DNA from 3 places in the Paenibacillus sp. 01T424 genome. Region 2 is predicted to be linked to each of the others. Evidence: riboswitches for the same ligand, from Rfam matches in the RefSeq annotation. Region 2 holds a riboswitch; each other region holds the start of a gene.
The links. A riboswitch is a leader RNA that binds a small molecule or an ion and turns the genes downstream of it on or off. The one in region 2 is predicted to bind cobalamin.
Positions count from the first base shown of each region.

Region 1 (4,216 bases), on a different contig from region 2:
GCAGACAAAACACTATTCAACTTAGTCGTTAGACCGCTATCATCTATGCTCAAATTTTTAGGAAGCAGCAGCTTTTGATCCCATGTTGATGTAACCTTTGTATTAGCTGGAATCTCCAACGTTGTCGTACCACGAATAGCTGTTACCTGTGGCAATGCAGCCGATGTAAATGTAAGACTGATATTGTTAGTTACATGCGAATTGCTTGCTGTACCAAGAGTGACAACCTTCTCATTCTCATGAATTGCAAAATTTTGATCCGTTGTTTCACTCACTTCACGAGGTATAGCGATTACAATTGGATCGGATTCTTTTTTGCCAACTAACGCAGCAGCTAATGCTTTAACCGTTATTGTTCCGCCTTTTGCTGTACCTTCAAAAGAAATATTTATGTTCTTGCCATCTTGAACAAGTGATTTTACTTTTAGATCTGTATTTCCAGTATCAATAGTCCAATTTTCGATATTGGCCGCAACGCTAGTGAACTCGTCACCAGCAAGCTTTACGTCAATCGACGGATTATCAGCACCACTTGTAATCGTTGATTGTGTAGAAAGTTCAGCATATCTGCTGTAATAGAAGCGAACGACATCTTTTTCCTTAAGCTCATATGCGTCTGCGCCAACTTCTGGAGCAATCCCATTTACTTCATACATCCAGCCGTCCCAGCCGCCAAGACTGCCGGCTGCTTCCCCAGCTATTTCTGATACATAAGGGCCGAAGTTGCTTTCCGTTATTTTATAACCAATCTTTGGCTCTGCTCGATCAAGGGCATTTTTAAATACATCTAAAACCATTACTGGGTTTTCTGTATTCTTAAGTGTCACCGTTTGCTTCGTATAAATTGGTGATGAAATGCCATCAACCTGAAAATTTACAGTCACAGAATCAGAAACTAAAACCGGAAACGGTTCGCTCTCCTTCTTACTCTCTGAAGCTGCTGCTAATGCTTGTAGTGTAAATGGCTTGTCTTTTGCTTTGCCCAAAAGACTAATCTTAATGTGCTGATCGTTCGTCTTCTCGATTGATTTAATCGTCAGTCCTGACGCATCCGAATCAATAGCCCAGTTGCTTGCAATAGTCGCTTCGCTGCTGAAATGATCACCCACAAGCTTAACGTCGACAATAGGATCAACTGAGCCGGTGTTCAGCTRTGTTGTTGTAGAGAGCGCAGGGTAACGACTGTAATAGAATCGGACCTCATCATTTTCTTTAAGCTGGTATGCATCTGCACCTACATCTGGCGCAATGCCATTGACCTCGTACATCCATCCATCCCAGCCGCCAAATGAACCAGCTTCTTGTCCAGCAATTCCTTGAACATATGAACCAATACTACTATTTACAATATTGAAAGTGATAGGTGGATTTGCTGTATTAAGTGCCTTTTTTAGAGCATCGAGTGCTGTAACTGGCTTTTCATTCTGTTTTAAACTAACCGTTTTCTGATCATAAATACTTTGAGAAATACCATCAACTTTAACCTTTGTGTTAACAAAGACAGGAAGTTTTATTTCACCTAAACGTTGCCATACCGTTTTCTGATTTTTAATATCAGCAAGTGCAACAAGTGCTTGCTCTGTAGCGATTGAATTAGAACCTTTATCTAAATCGTTCTTAAATGCTCCATTCTGGAGCTGGAACAATGAATAAGTATCAAGTACTGATTTGTCATTAGCCATCCAGACATCAGACAACATATCCTCGCCAACGGCTGTTAATCCGCTTACTACGGCAGAAGTGCTGCTCGAGTTTTTTCCATACATGACATTTTCTTGGTTTAACTTTATAGTTTGCAAATAATTTTTCACTCTTACAATCGCAGCTTGAACAGCACTATCATTCTGATAATTGCCGAGTGCAAGCAGCCCCATACCAGTCATATCAGGATCAGAATCTTTTCCAAAAAATGCAAATCCACCGTCATTCAACTGTTTACTTAATAGATATTTTAATGCCTTATTCTTTGAGGTATCATCCCAGCTACCAACGTCACTCCCAAGCTTTGCACCCGTGTCAAGTGCATGCATCGCCCACATATGCCTGTTTGTTGAACCGGCGAATGACCCTGTATCCTTATTTAGTTGTGCAGCTAACTCCGCATACAGATTTCGATCCGTTTCCCACGCATGCGCAGGATCTTCACCCATCGCGAGTAATGAATAAATATAGCGGATATGAGTTGTATCACTATCATTAGGCTTCAACCCCGGATCCACGGTCTTCCAACTAGGCAGCTTCCAACTGCCATCCTGCAGGTTTTCTCCAGCACCCCAAAGGGCAACAATTTCCCACCAAGAATTCAATGTTGTATTTCTATTTTTATAATACTCAACCGTCTTATCAATCATCTCATTCAATGACGTATTCGCAGAATGATCTGCCGCTTTACCTACTTGTGGTGCAAATAAAGTAAACACCAATACAAAACTTAAAATTGCAGGCAAACTCTTTTTCATAAATCTTTTTAAATTAAGCAATGTTTTCTCTCCCTTTAATCATTTTTGGCAACAAAAAAACATCTTTCCGTTTGTGGAAAGATGTTTGGATAAACACGTGCGCATGGAAGCATAGGAATCCACCTATTGCAAAAGCACGAATAAACATCTCCCTCCCATCCTCGTGAGAAATATAGAGCGCTCCTATGGCAGGTCTCCTGGCTTCGCTTCATTGCTTAGACGATCTCCTTCCCGTCGTGATATGACAGTGGACAACATGATCGTCTGCTCCGCGATACAGTGGCGGGACCGCGTCGGATTTTGACCGAACTTCCCTATTAAGCTGCTTGTGAATGATAGATTCACGGCAGCACCATATTAGCTATTCTATGAAATTGTAAGTGCTTGTTTTGTGAATTGTATCAAATTTGAAAGGATTAGACAAAGGTTCTGACCGTTTTTTTTCAACTTGTACAATTCTCTATTCAATTTATTGTGACTATGACTCGTATTTCATCATAAATCTACTTCAGCTACAAATTACTCAATTTTAAATCTCGTAATCGAGCGCTGAAGCTCCTCCGAAAGCTCATTTACAGATGAAGCAAGCTGCTGCGTTTCAGCTGCGAGCTGATTTTGCCGCTCAGTGTCTGCTGCCGATTGCGCAGCATGAGTTGAAGTATCCTTGGCGACCTGCGCCATCGATTCAACGGAAGCGCTCACTTCCTCGCTGCCTGCTGCCATCTCCTCCGTTGAAGCAGATACGTCTTCAATTTGTGAGGCAACAAGGCGGGATTCCTTCCATATCGTGTCAAAAGATACCTTCAGCTCCTGAACGATGAGTAATCCTTGTTCCATTTCTTGCTCTCCTGCAGTGACCGCGCCAACAGCATCGGCAGTCAAGGCTAGCACCTCATTAATCGTTTCTTCGATATGGCCCGCATGTGCCGAAGCCTGTTCCGCCAGCTTTCTCACTTCACTTGATACTACTGCAAATCCACGGCCATACTCCCCTGCATGTGCCGCTTCTATAGCAGCGTTTAGAGCGAGTAAATTCGTCTGATTTGCAATGGCAGCAATCGTGCCTGCCATCTCTTGGATTTCGGATGAGCGCTCATTAAGCTCTCCAATCACTCGTGATATCGAAGCCGTTGCCGCGCCAAGCCGCTCCATTTGACCAACCGCATGATCCGATTTTTCATGGCCCAGCTCCGCTGCTTGCAGCATATCGTTCGACGCTTCAGACATTTGGCTCGAGGAGTGAGCAATCCTTCCTACGCTCGTCGCCATTTCCTCCATAGACCTTGCTGCCTCAACTGCTCCGTCCGCTTGATTTTCCGCGCCAATTGCCATCTCATTCACAGAGGAAGCAAGCTGCGAGGAGAGCTCTCGGCTTTGCTGCGAGCCTACACCCAATCGGCCTGCAAAATCCGATACGGATGCGGCATTGTTCCGAATCGTCCGCATTAAGCCTTGCATATGGGCAATGAAATGATTGATTTCTTCGCCTAGGCGAGCAATTTCATCATTTCCTTTATTTTCTATACGATAGGTAAGATCCGCTTCGCTAGAATTAAGATTAATTGCAGCATGAACAATATTACGAAGCTTACGTCCTACCATAAATTGTGATAGAAGAAACAAAACGACCAATACAACAGCCATCAGGCCACCAAATTGCATGACAACCATCGTTCTTTCTGAAGCGATGAGCGCATCTGCCTTTTCTTTAGACAATGCAACACGTACGCCCCCCCAATGTTTGCCATCGATAATTA
Region 1 is NZ_JBFTPZ010000002.1:251,098-255,313, forward strand. Features, by position in the region: gene AC1DPK_RS03080 (DUF4430 domain-containing protein) at 1-2,480, opposite strand, end outside; cobalamin riboswitch at 2,630-2,831, opposite strand; gene AC1DPK_RS03085 (methyl-accepting chemotaxis protein) at 2,979-4,216, opposite strand, start outside.
Region 1: it holds a riboswitch for cobalamin, as region 2 does, so the genes downstream of both, AC1DPK_RS03080 (DUF4430 domain-containing protein) here and metE (5-methyltetrahydropteroyltriglutamate--homocysteine S-methyltransferase) in region 2, are expected to answer to the same signal.

Region 2 (4,216 bases):
CCGCAGTCCGGATTAATCCAGAAGAGCGCAGGATCTAGCACTTTAATGGCGCGCTCGATCATGCTGACCATTTCTTCCACTGAAGGTACACGCGGGCTGTGAATATCGTAAACGCCTAAGCCGATGCCTTGGTCATAGGTGTTCTCCTCAAAGCTATGAATCAGCTCGCCATGGCTGCGCGAGGTTTCAATGGAGATGACATCCGCATCCAGCGCAAGAATGGAATCGATAATATCATGGAACTCACAATAACACATATGTGTATGAATTTGTGTTGTGTCACGCACAGCTGAAGTCGATAGACGGAACGCATGCACGCCCCATTTTAAATAGGCATCCCAATCACTGCGTTTAAGCGGCAAGCCTTCTCGCAAAGCTGGCTCATCAACCTGGATCATCTCTATACCTGCGCTCTCAAGCGCCTTTACTTCCTCTGAGAGTGCAAGCGCAATTTGGTATGCGACCTGCTCGCGTGTGATATCGTTGCGAACAAATGACCAGTTTAAAATCGTAATCGGCCCCGTCAGCATCCCTTTTACCGGACGGCTTGTCAGCGACTGCGCATACACGCTTTCGGTTACTGTCATTGGCTCAGTAAATACAACATCGCCATAAATGGCCGGCGGCTTTACGCAGCGGGAACCATACGATTGAACCCAGCCGGCTTTTGTAAATGCGAACCCATCCAGCTTCTCTCCGAAAAATTCGACCATGTCCGTACGCTCAAATTCACCATGAACGAGGACGTCTATGTTAAGCTCTTCTTGGATTTCAATCCAATTTTTAATTTTATCGTTGATAAAGGAAGCGTAGTCCTGCGAGCTGAGCTCGTTTTTTCTCCATTTTTGCCTTGCTTGGCGTACATCCAGCGTTTGCGGGAAGCTGCCGATTGTTGTTGTTGGAAGGAACGGCAAATTCCACTTTTGCTGCTGCAGCTTTTGTCTCTCCGCAAATGGCTTCTGCCTCGTTGAAGGATGCGCCGCTATCGCTGCTGCATCAGCAGCTTGGCGATTGCGGGCAGGAGAAATGGATAAATGATGAATCCGCTCGCCGTTAAGCTTAAGCTCAAGCTTGCGCAGTTCTGAGATGTCCGCCTCATTTACAGTCGCTGTTTCACTTAGCCACACAATTTCATCCAGCTTTTCTTCCGCGAATGCAAGCGCCTCACGCAGCTCTACTGGCAGATTGGTTTCGTTTTTTGCCGTTACCGGCACATGCAGCAGGCTGCATGACGATTGAATGATCGTGCGCTCAGCTGGAATGTATGCGGAAAGCTTTTGCAGCAATTCGAGCTTTTGCTTATAGTCTGAGCGCCAAATGTTGCGTCCGTCTACAAGTCCGATACCAGCGAGCTTATCCTTCGGATAACCAAATTGCTCCAGCGACTTCAAGTTTTGCTCCAAACCATGAACGAAATCCAAACCGATCGCTTGTACCGGGAGAGCAACTACAGCTTCATAATGCTCAACCGCCTCAAAATACGTTTGAAGCATTATGTTAAGCGCTGGCGCTGCTTGGTTCAGCCTTGCATAAATCGATTCAACCCATTGCATCTCTTCCTCAGAGATAGAGGTAACAAGGATGGGCTCATCGATTTGCACCCATTGTACGCCTTCTTGCTCAAGCTCCTTAAGCAGCTGAGCATAAAGCGGTATAAACTGCTCAATGAGCTGCGGAAGCTGCTTGGCATCGTAGCCCTTCGACAGCTTGAGGAAGGTGTATAGACCGATAATGACAGGTTTACCTTCAATGCCAAGCTTTTCTTTGGCTTCGCGGTACGCAATTAGCGGACGGTTTTCCGTCAGTACCGGCGCAGCACCCGCAAGTTCTGGCACGATATAGTGATAGTTGGTATTAAACCATTTGGTCATCTCGCAGGCTTGTGCTTCCTGTGTCCCTCTCGCCATTGCGTAGTAGGTCTGTACGGGAACAGGACCTCCATCATAGGAAAAACGATCTGGCACAAGGCCAAACATCGCTGCAGTATCCAGCATTTGATCATACAACGTAAAATCATTAACAGGAATTAGCGAAATTCCTTTATCTTTTTGCAGCTTCAAGTTGTTTAGACGAATGCTTTCAAGCGTTTGAAGGAATATCGTTTCGTCCAAATCACCTTTCCAAAAAGCTTCAAGCGCTTTTTTCCATTCCCGATTTTCGCCGATACGCGGATATCCAAGTACACTGTTTTGCAGTTTGCTCACGTTCATATTTCCTCCTAATAAATGTGATTATTATGAAATAAAAGCACAAAAAAGAGCGTCGTTACCTTAAAGAAGCAAAGGTAAAGACGCCCGGCGTTTTAATAAACAGCGGTTCTGTCTTAACACCTCCCTATCTCCCGTAGGTAAAATCAGTGTCGTTCAAATAGGCAGGTCTCCTGGCTCCAGAATCATCATCGTAAGCTTGCCTTCCCAACCGGTTAAGATCAGTGGCGTTAGCGCTTAGACTCCTCTGTTACAGTGGCGGGACCGCGTCGGTTTTGCACCGGACTTCCCTTTTAAGCTCAAGCTATACAGCAAGAGCACCTATTTCCACTTATTTCAGTTGTTGATCGCATTTTTTAGGATCACGAATAACTATACACGCAAAATAATAACCATACAATGGAAATCACTATAATATCAAAAAAAGACTCTCCTCTAAGCAGCCTGCGCTGTAAAAGGAAAGCCTTATTGGTTTTTTATATAATTACCTAACCAGCCAACCGCCATCAACAGCCAAAATATGGCCGTTCATATAATCAGAAGCTGAAGAGGCTAGGAACACCGCTGGTCCAATCAAATCCTGCGATGTACCCCAGCGTCCCGCTGGTATGCGCTGCAAAATTTGAGCACTGCGAACAGGATCCTCGCGAAGCGCTTCGGTGTTGTCTGTACTCATGTAGCCTGGGGCTATCGCATTTACCTGCAAGCCTTTAGCTGCCCATTCGCTAGCAAGCGCTTTGGTAAGACCGGCAACGGCATGTTTGCTGGACGTATAGCCCGGAACATTAATTCCGCCTTGGAAGGTTAACATCGACGCAATGTTAATAATTTTCCCTGAGCCCTGTTCAATCATATGTTTCCCAGCCAGCTGGGAAAGGAGAAATACAGAATTCAAGTTAACATCGAGTACATCCTGCCAGTCCTCGTAGCTATGCTCTGCAGCGGGCGTGCGGCGAATGATACCCGCGTTGTTGACCAAAATATCGATGCGTCCCAGTTCTTCAACTGTACGATCAACAATTCCAGCAAGCTTCGTTCGGTCAGCAATATCGGTCTGAATTGTAATCGCTTTGCGTCCAAGCTCTCTTATCGCTGCTGCCGTTTTGTCAGCAGGCGTTTGGTTCGTGACAAGCGCGATATCCGCACCCGCTCGTGCTAATCCAAGCGCAATCGCTTCCCCAAGCCCGCGCCCTGCACCTGTGACGACAGCTGTTTTACCCGTCAAATCAAACAAACTCATCGGCTCAGCTCCTACCTTTAGTACGCTTCCCATTTTCCGAAAGCGCTGCTTTCATCATTTTTATATTTTGTGACTCATACCTCGCCGCAACGTCCGCATCTATACCTTCGTCTGTGATGATATAGTCAATTTCATGCAAACCGGCAAACGTTATTAGTGCACCCTTATCGAATTTGTTATGATCGGCAAGGCAGTAGACGACCTTGGCATTTTCCATATACAGCTTCTTCAGCTTCGTCAATTCTTCTGTGAATATGGTAAGCCCATATTCCATATGAATGCCGGTTGTGGAAAGAAACAGCTTGTGTACATTCAGTCGTTTAATCCATTCCTGCGATTCTGCGCCGATAAGCAAATTGTTATGCCGGTAGCCCCCAGGAATAACAAGCCTTACTTGGTCCTTCGCAGTCAGCTCCCGAATGATAAGCAGATCGTTCGTAAGCACCGTAACCGGGATGTTGGGCAGACGTTTTGCCATTTCGAGCGTAGTACTGCCAGCATCAAGCGCAATAATATCATTAGGCTCGATGCAGGAAAGAGCAAGCTCCGCAATCGCCGCCTTCTCCCGCTGATGCTTGCTATTTGGGAATTGCAGCGGATAAAGGCTGTCTTCGCCTCTATGCTGGGGCACAGCTCCGCCATGAGTCCGTTTCAGCAATCCCTTCTCTTCCAGCTTCTCTAAATCTTCACGAACCGTTTTCTCCGTGACTTGAAACAGCTCGCTTAGCTCGGAAACTTTAACCGCGCCAAGCTGCTCCAATTTATCTAT
Region 2 is NZ_JBFTPZ010000003.1:101,308-105,523, forward strand. Features, by position in the region: gene metE (5-methyltetrahydropteroyltriglutamate--homocysteine S-methyltransferase) at 1-2,204, opposite strand, end outside; cobalamin riboswitch at 2,354-2,547, opposite strand; gene kduD (2-dehydro-3-deoxy-D-gluconate 5-dehydrogenase KduD) at 2,692-3,447, opposite strand; gene AC1DPK_RS03875 (DeoR/GlpR family DNA-binding transcription regulator) at 3,452-4,216, opposite strand, start outside.

Region 3 (4,216 bases), on a different contig from region 2:
CCCACAAAGGACGACAAAATCGCCTGGCTTGATATTTAAAGTAATGTTATCGAGTGCTGCAACCGTTGATTCCGGATAATGGAACGTCAATTGATCAACCTGAATTACTTCCATGACCTTCTCTCCATTTCTTCAAGTACGACTGGTGTTAACAGAAAGGCGCAATAGCAAGCGTATGCAATGCCTTCCCCCCTATGAAACTGCATTGTTTCCAGACGCGGGTAAATAGTAAGCACACCAAAACCTTGCATCCAGCCCCAAATGCATACTAGTGCCATTGCTCCAAGAAACAATAGAACATACCAATCTCTACGATCCATACGATAGATGACATAAGAGCTTCGTTTAGCTGCGCCATACCCTCTAGCTTTCATAGAATCAGCGGTCTGAAGCGCCTCCTCCAAGGACCAGGTCAACAGCACACGAACGAGCAGCATGCCATCCTTGCTCCGTTTTTTCAAGCTGCCTTCGAGAATCGAAACCCCTTTTATTCGTTGAACCGTAGTAATTTGATCCAGTCTCCGCAAGAAAAGCGGTACGAACCGAATCGACATCGAGGTTAGCAGTGCAGTTCGCGGAGCGACTCGTGAAAATAAATACATCCATTTCTCCGTCGTAACAATCTGCTGAAACGATACAAAGGCTAGTAAAATGCACAATAAAGATAGCATCATCGTCACACCATATAAAATAGCTTCCAACGTGATCGGCTGATCCATAAAATAAAATAAAATATGCCGCCCGCGATGAGAAAACAGCGGGTTAAGAACAGCAACTAAACCGCCCATTAGAACATAATAAGGAAGCAGCTTAAGCAGCCGCTTCCCTTCGCCATGAATGACAATAATTACCGTAATCGCAGCAAGTGACGTCAATAAGAAAACAGGATGAAATAAGAGCATGCCGAATGTAATGACTCCTGCATAATAACTGAAGCTCGTAACCGGATGTACCGAACCGAACGCACTATTCATCGAATTTTGCTCCTATATCCTCGCCAAGATCAGTCGTGTACAACCATTCAATAACATCACCTTCATTAACCTTGTAAACCCCGGCGCCCTTGTTAGGAAACTCACCGTTTACTCGGTACATCCAGCCGCTCTTCGCACCCAGATCGAATTCGTAAATATTATCGATGCCTTCGATATAAGCACCGCCTTTAACACCTCTGTATTCCATTTGTATTTTGTTTTTTCTCGTAATTTTCTTCAATACATCTAGAACGGTATCGTCCTTCTTGAACTCTACGGCTGTTGGTGCAAGCACCGTTCCCGTATCTTTGTCCGCGACAATTGAAATCGTAACCGTCTGCATAGGATTCGGCGTTGCAACAGGCGTGACGGGCTTCGCTGTAGCCGCACTGTCTGTTTTGGTTGGTTTCGCAGAAGTAGTAGGCTTCGTTTTTGGATCATCCAGTTTTGGCTCATTTGTCTGCTTCGGCTTCGGGGAAGGCGTTGCTTGCTTACCGCCAGCGTTGTCGGTTGCCTTCGCGTTATCTTGATCTTTATCTTCGCTAGGCAACTGCGTTGCCTCTGCCGTTTCTGATGCTGAAGTACTCGTTGGCTGCTCATCAGCGGCTTTCTCCGCTTCTTTTCCCACTTGTCCTTCGTTGCTGGTTTGCACTTGATTGGTATTGGAATTAACGCTTTGTGCCGGACTGGCACAGCCAGCTAATAAACCAATAAACAGCCATAGGATGATTAAGCTTGGTAACCATTTCTTGTAGATCTTTGCCATCGTCTCTTTTCTGCTCCTTTTTGTCTCATTCACACAAACCTTAACAATAAAAAAAAGACCCCCTTCTATTAGGGGATCTGCATGCCGAATGTAAGAATAGCAACCGTATATAACTAAAATATATGATGCGTCCTGCAAAACGATTACGCCTCCACATTCTTTACCCCCGAAGAATGAGAAACAAAATAAAAAAGGCAGGTTTCCTGGCTTGTGCGTCAACGCGATTCTCACACCTTCCCATCCTTGAATCGGACAGTGGCATTTGCAGAGAATCACTCTTCACATACAGTGGCGGGACCGCGCCGGCATTGAACCGGACTTCCCTATTAAGCAAACAAAAGCATGCTTTTGTTTGCACCTTCTCTATTCAATTATGCGATTATTTAATCAATCATATCGGGATTGCTGGGGTTTGTCTATATGGGATTTGAATGATTCGATCGCAAATAGCAGCTGCATCCTCTTGATCATGGGTGACGAACATACACGTAATTTGGGCTTTGTGAAGCAATCGCTTCAGCTCCTCCCGAATGCTTTGCTTTAAGTGTGAATCCAAACTGCTAAATGGCTCATCCATCAACAGCATCAAGGGAGACGGGGCAAGCGCACGAGCAAAAGCAACACGCTGCTGCTGACCGCCGCTAAGCTCATGCGGATAACGCTTGACGAAATCATTTAACTGTATCAGCTCCAGCATTTCATCCAGCCGTTTGAATCTATCTTTTCTTGATAATCGATGTAAACCAAATAATATATTTTGACCGACAGTCAGATGAGGAAACAACGCATAATCCTGAAACACCATGCCTATGCCGCGCTGCTCAGGCTGAATAAACTGCTGATCATCTACTAAAACCCTGCCGCCAGCGGCAATACGTCCCGAGGCAGGAATCTCAAGCCCGGCAATAATCCGCAGCAGCGTGCTTTTCCCGCAACCGCTTTGACCAAGCACTCCAACAACTTCACCCTTCTGCATTTGCATCGTAAAGTTTTCCAATACACTCTTTTTCCCATTGTCATAGCTAAAAGAAACGTTAGTCAGCTCAAAAAAGTTCATCTGGATTTCTTCTCTCCCAACCGATGATAAACAAAAACAGTTGCCATTCCCACCGTGATTATGAATAAAGACGGTACCGAAGCTTGATGAATTTGCTCATCGCTTGCATATTGATAGGCTTTTGTCGCTAGCGTCTCAAAATTAAACGGGCGCAGCAGCAGCGTCAGCGGCAGCTCCTTCATAATTTCCATAAAGGTAAGCAGGAAGCCTGCTAATATGGATCCTTTTATTAAAGGCAAGTCAACTTTGAAGAAGGTAGCAGTCATACCGATGCCGAGCGTTCTGGAAGCTTCAGAATAACGATTGCCTATTTTATCAAATCCCGCTTCCACCGCATTAAATCCTACACCAAGGAAGCGGATTACATAGGCGAAAATAAGCATTACGAGCGACATGCTGAGTACGAGCTTGCTCGATCCAAAACCTAACCATGAATAGACGCCGCTTAATTGATGGTCTAGGGAAATAAACAAAGCAAGCACGCCAATGGACAAAACAGCACCCGGGATAGAGTAGCCCATTAAAATTAGCTTTGTTGCTGCAAGCGACAAAAGCGATCGATTCAGGCTCCGGCTTACATTGGCGACAATAACTGCAAGCAGCATCAACACGGTAATCGCAACAATGGAAACCAAAAGCGTGTTTGAGACGAGCTGCGCAAATTTGCTGTTCAATACATCTTGATATGTCCATGTCGCCCAAACGAGGAGCTGAACTACTGGAATAGCGAACGAAAGGGCAAATATAACCGTGCTCACAAAAATAGCAGCAGCTGTCCCTAAATAGGATAACTTCCTTCGTTTAAGCGGATTAAGCTTGCTTGTCGCGGAATGATACATTTTTCGCCTGCGAAGCAGTCTCTCCATAATAAACAATCCAATAATAGCGCTCATTAGGAGCGCAGATAATCTCAGGGCAGAATCAACGTCATACATACCAAACCATGTTTTGAAAATCGTTGCAGTAAACGAAGCAATGCCAAAATGTTTTGTTACTCCAAAATCATTCAGTACCTCAAATGCGACGAGGCTGGCTCCGCCGATAATTGCAGCCTGCGACAAAGGCAATACGATTCGGAAAAAGATATGAAGCTGCCCTTTGCCGAGCAATCTTGCGTTTTCTATGAAAGCTGCGCTTTGCTTCTCCATAAAGGTTTTGGTCATCAAATAAATGTAAGGAAATAAAAACATTGAAAATATGAAAATAGCGCCTTTCATGGACAATATATCAAAATAAGCTTGGTTAGGGGTTACGCCGAGCGTATTTCGCATAAAAACTTGTATGCTGCCCGTATAGCTCAGCATAGAACCGTAAGTATAAGCTGCAATATATGGTGGAATAGCCAGTGGCAGCAAAAATGCAAAGTGAAAGAACTTCCGCATCGGGAAATCATAGGCTGCAACAAGCCATGCAAGCGAC
Region 3 is NZ_JBFTPZ010000032.1:42,469-46,684, reverse strand. Features, by position in the region: gene AC1DPK_RS22775 (ABC transporter ATP-binding protein) at 1-114, opposite strand, end outside; gene AC1DPK_RS22770 (energy-coupling factor transporter transmembrane component T) at 105-974, opposite strand; gene AC1DPK_RS22765 (DUF4430 domain-containing protein) at 967-1,740, opposite strand; cobalamin riboswitch at 1,917-2,117, opposite strand; gene AC1DPK_RS22760 (ABC transporter ATP-binding protein) at 2,132-2,797, opposite strand; gene AC1DPK_RS22755 (ABC transporter permease) at 2,794-4,216, opposite strand, start outside.
Region 3: it holds a riboswitch for cobalamin, as region 2 does, so the genes downstream of both, AC1DPK_RS22765 (DUF4430 domain-containing protein) here and metE (5-methyltetrahydropteroyltriglutamate--homocysteine S-methyltransferase) in region 2, are expected to answer to the same signal.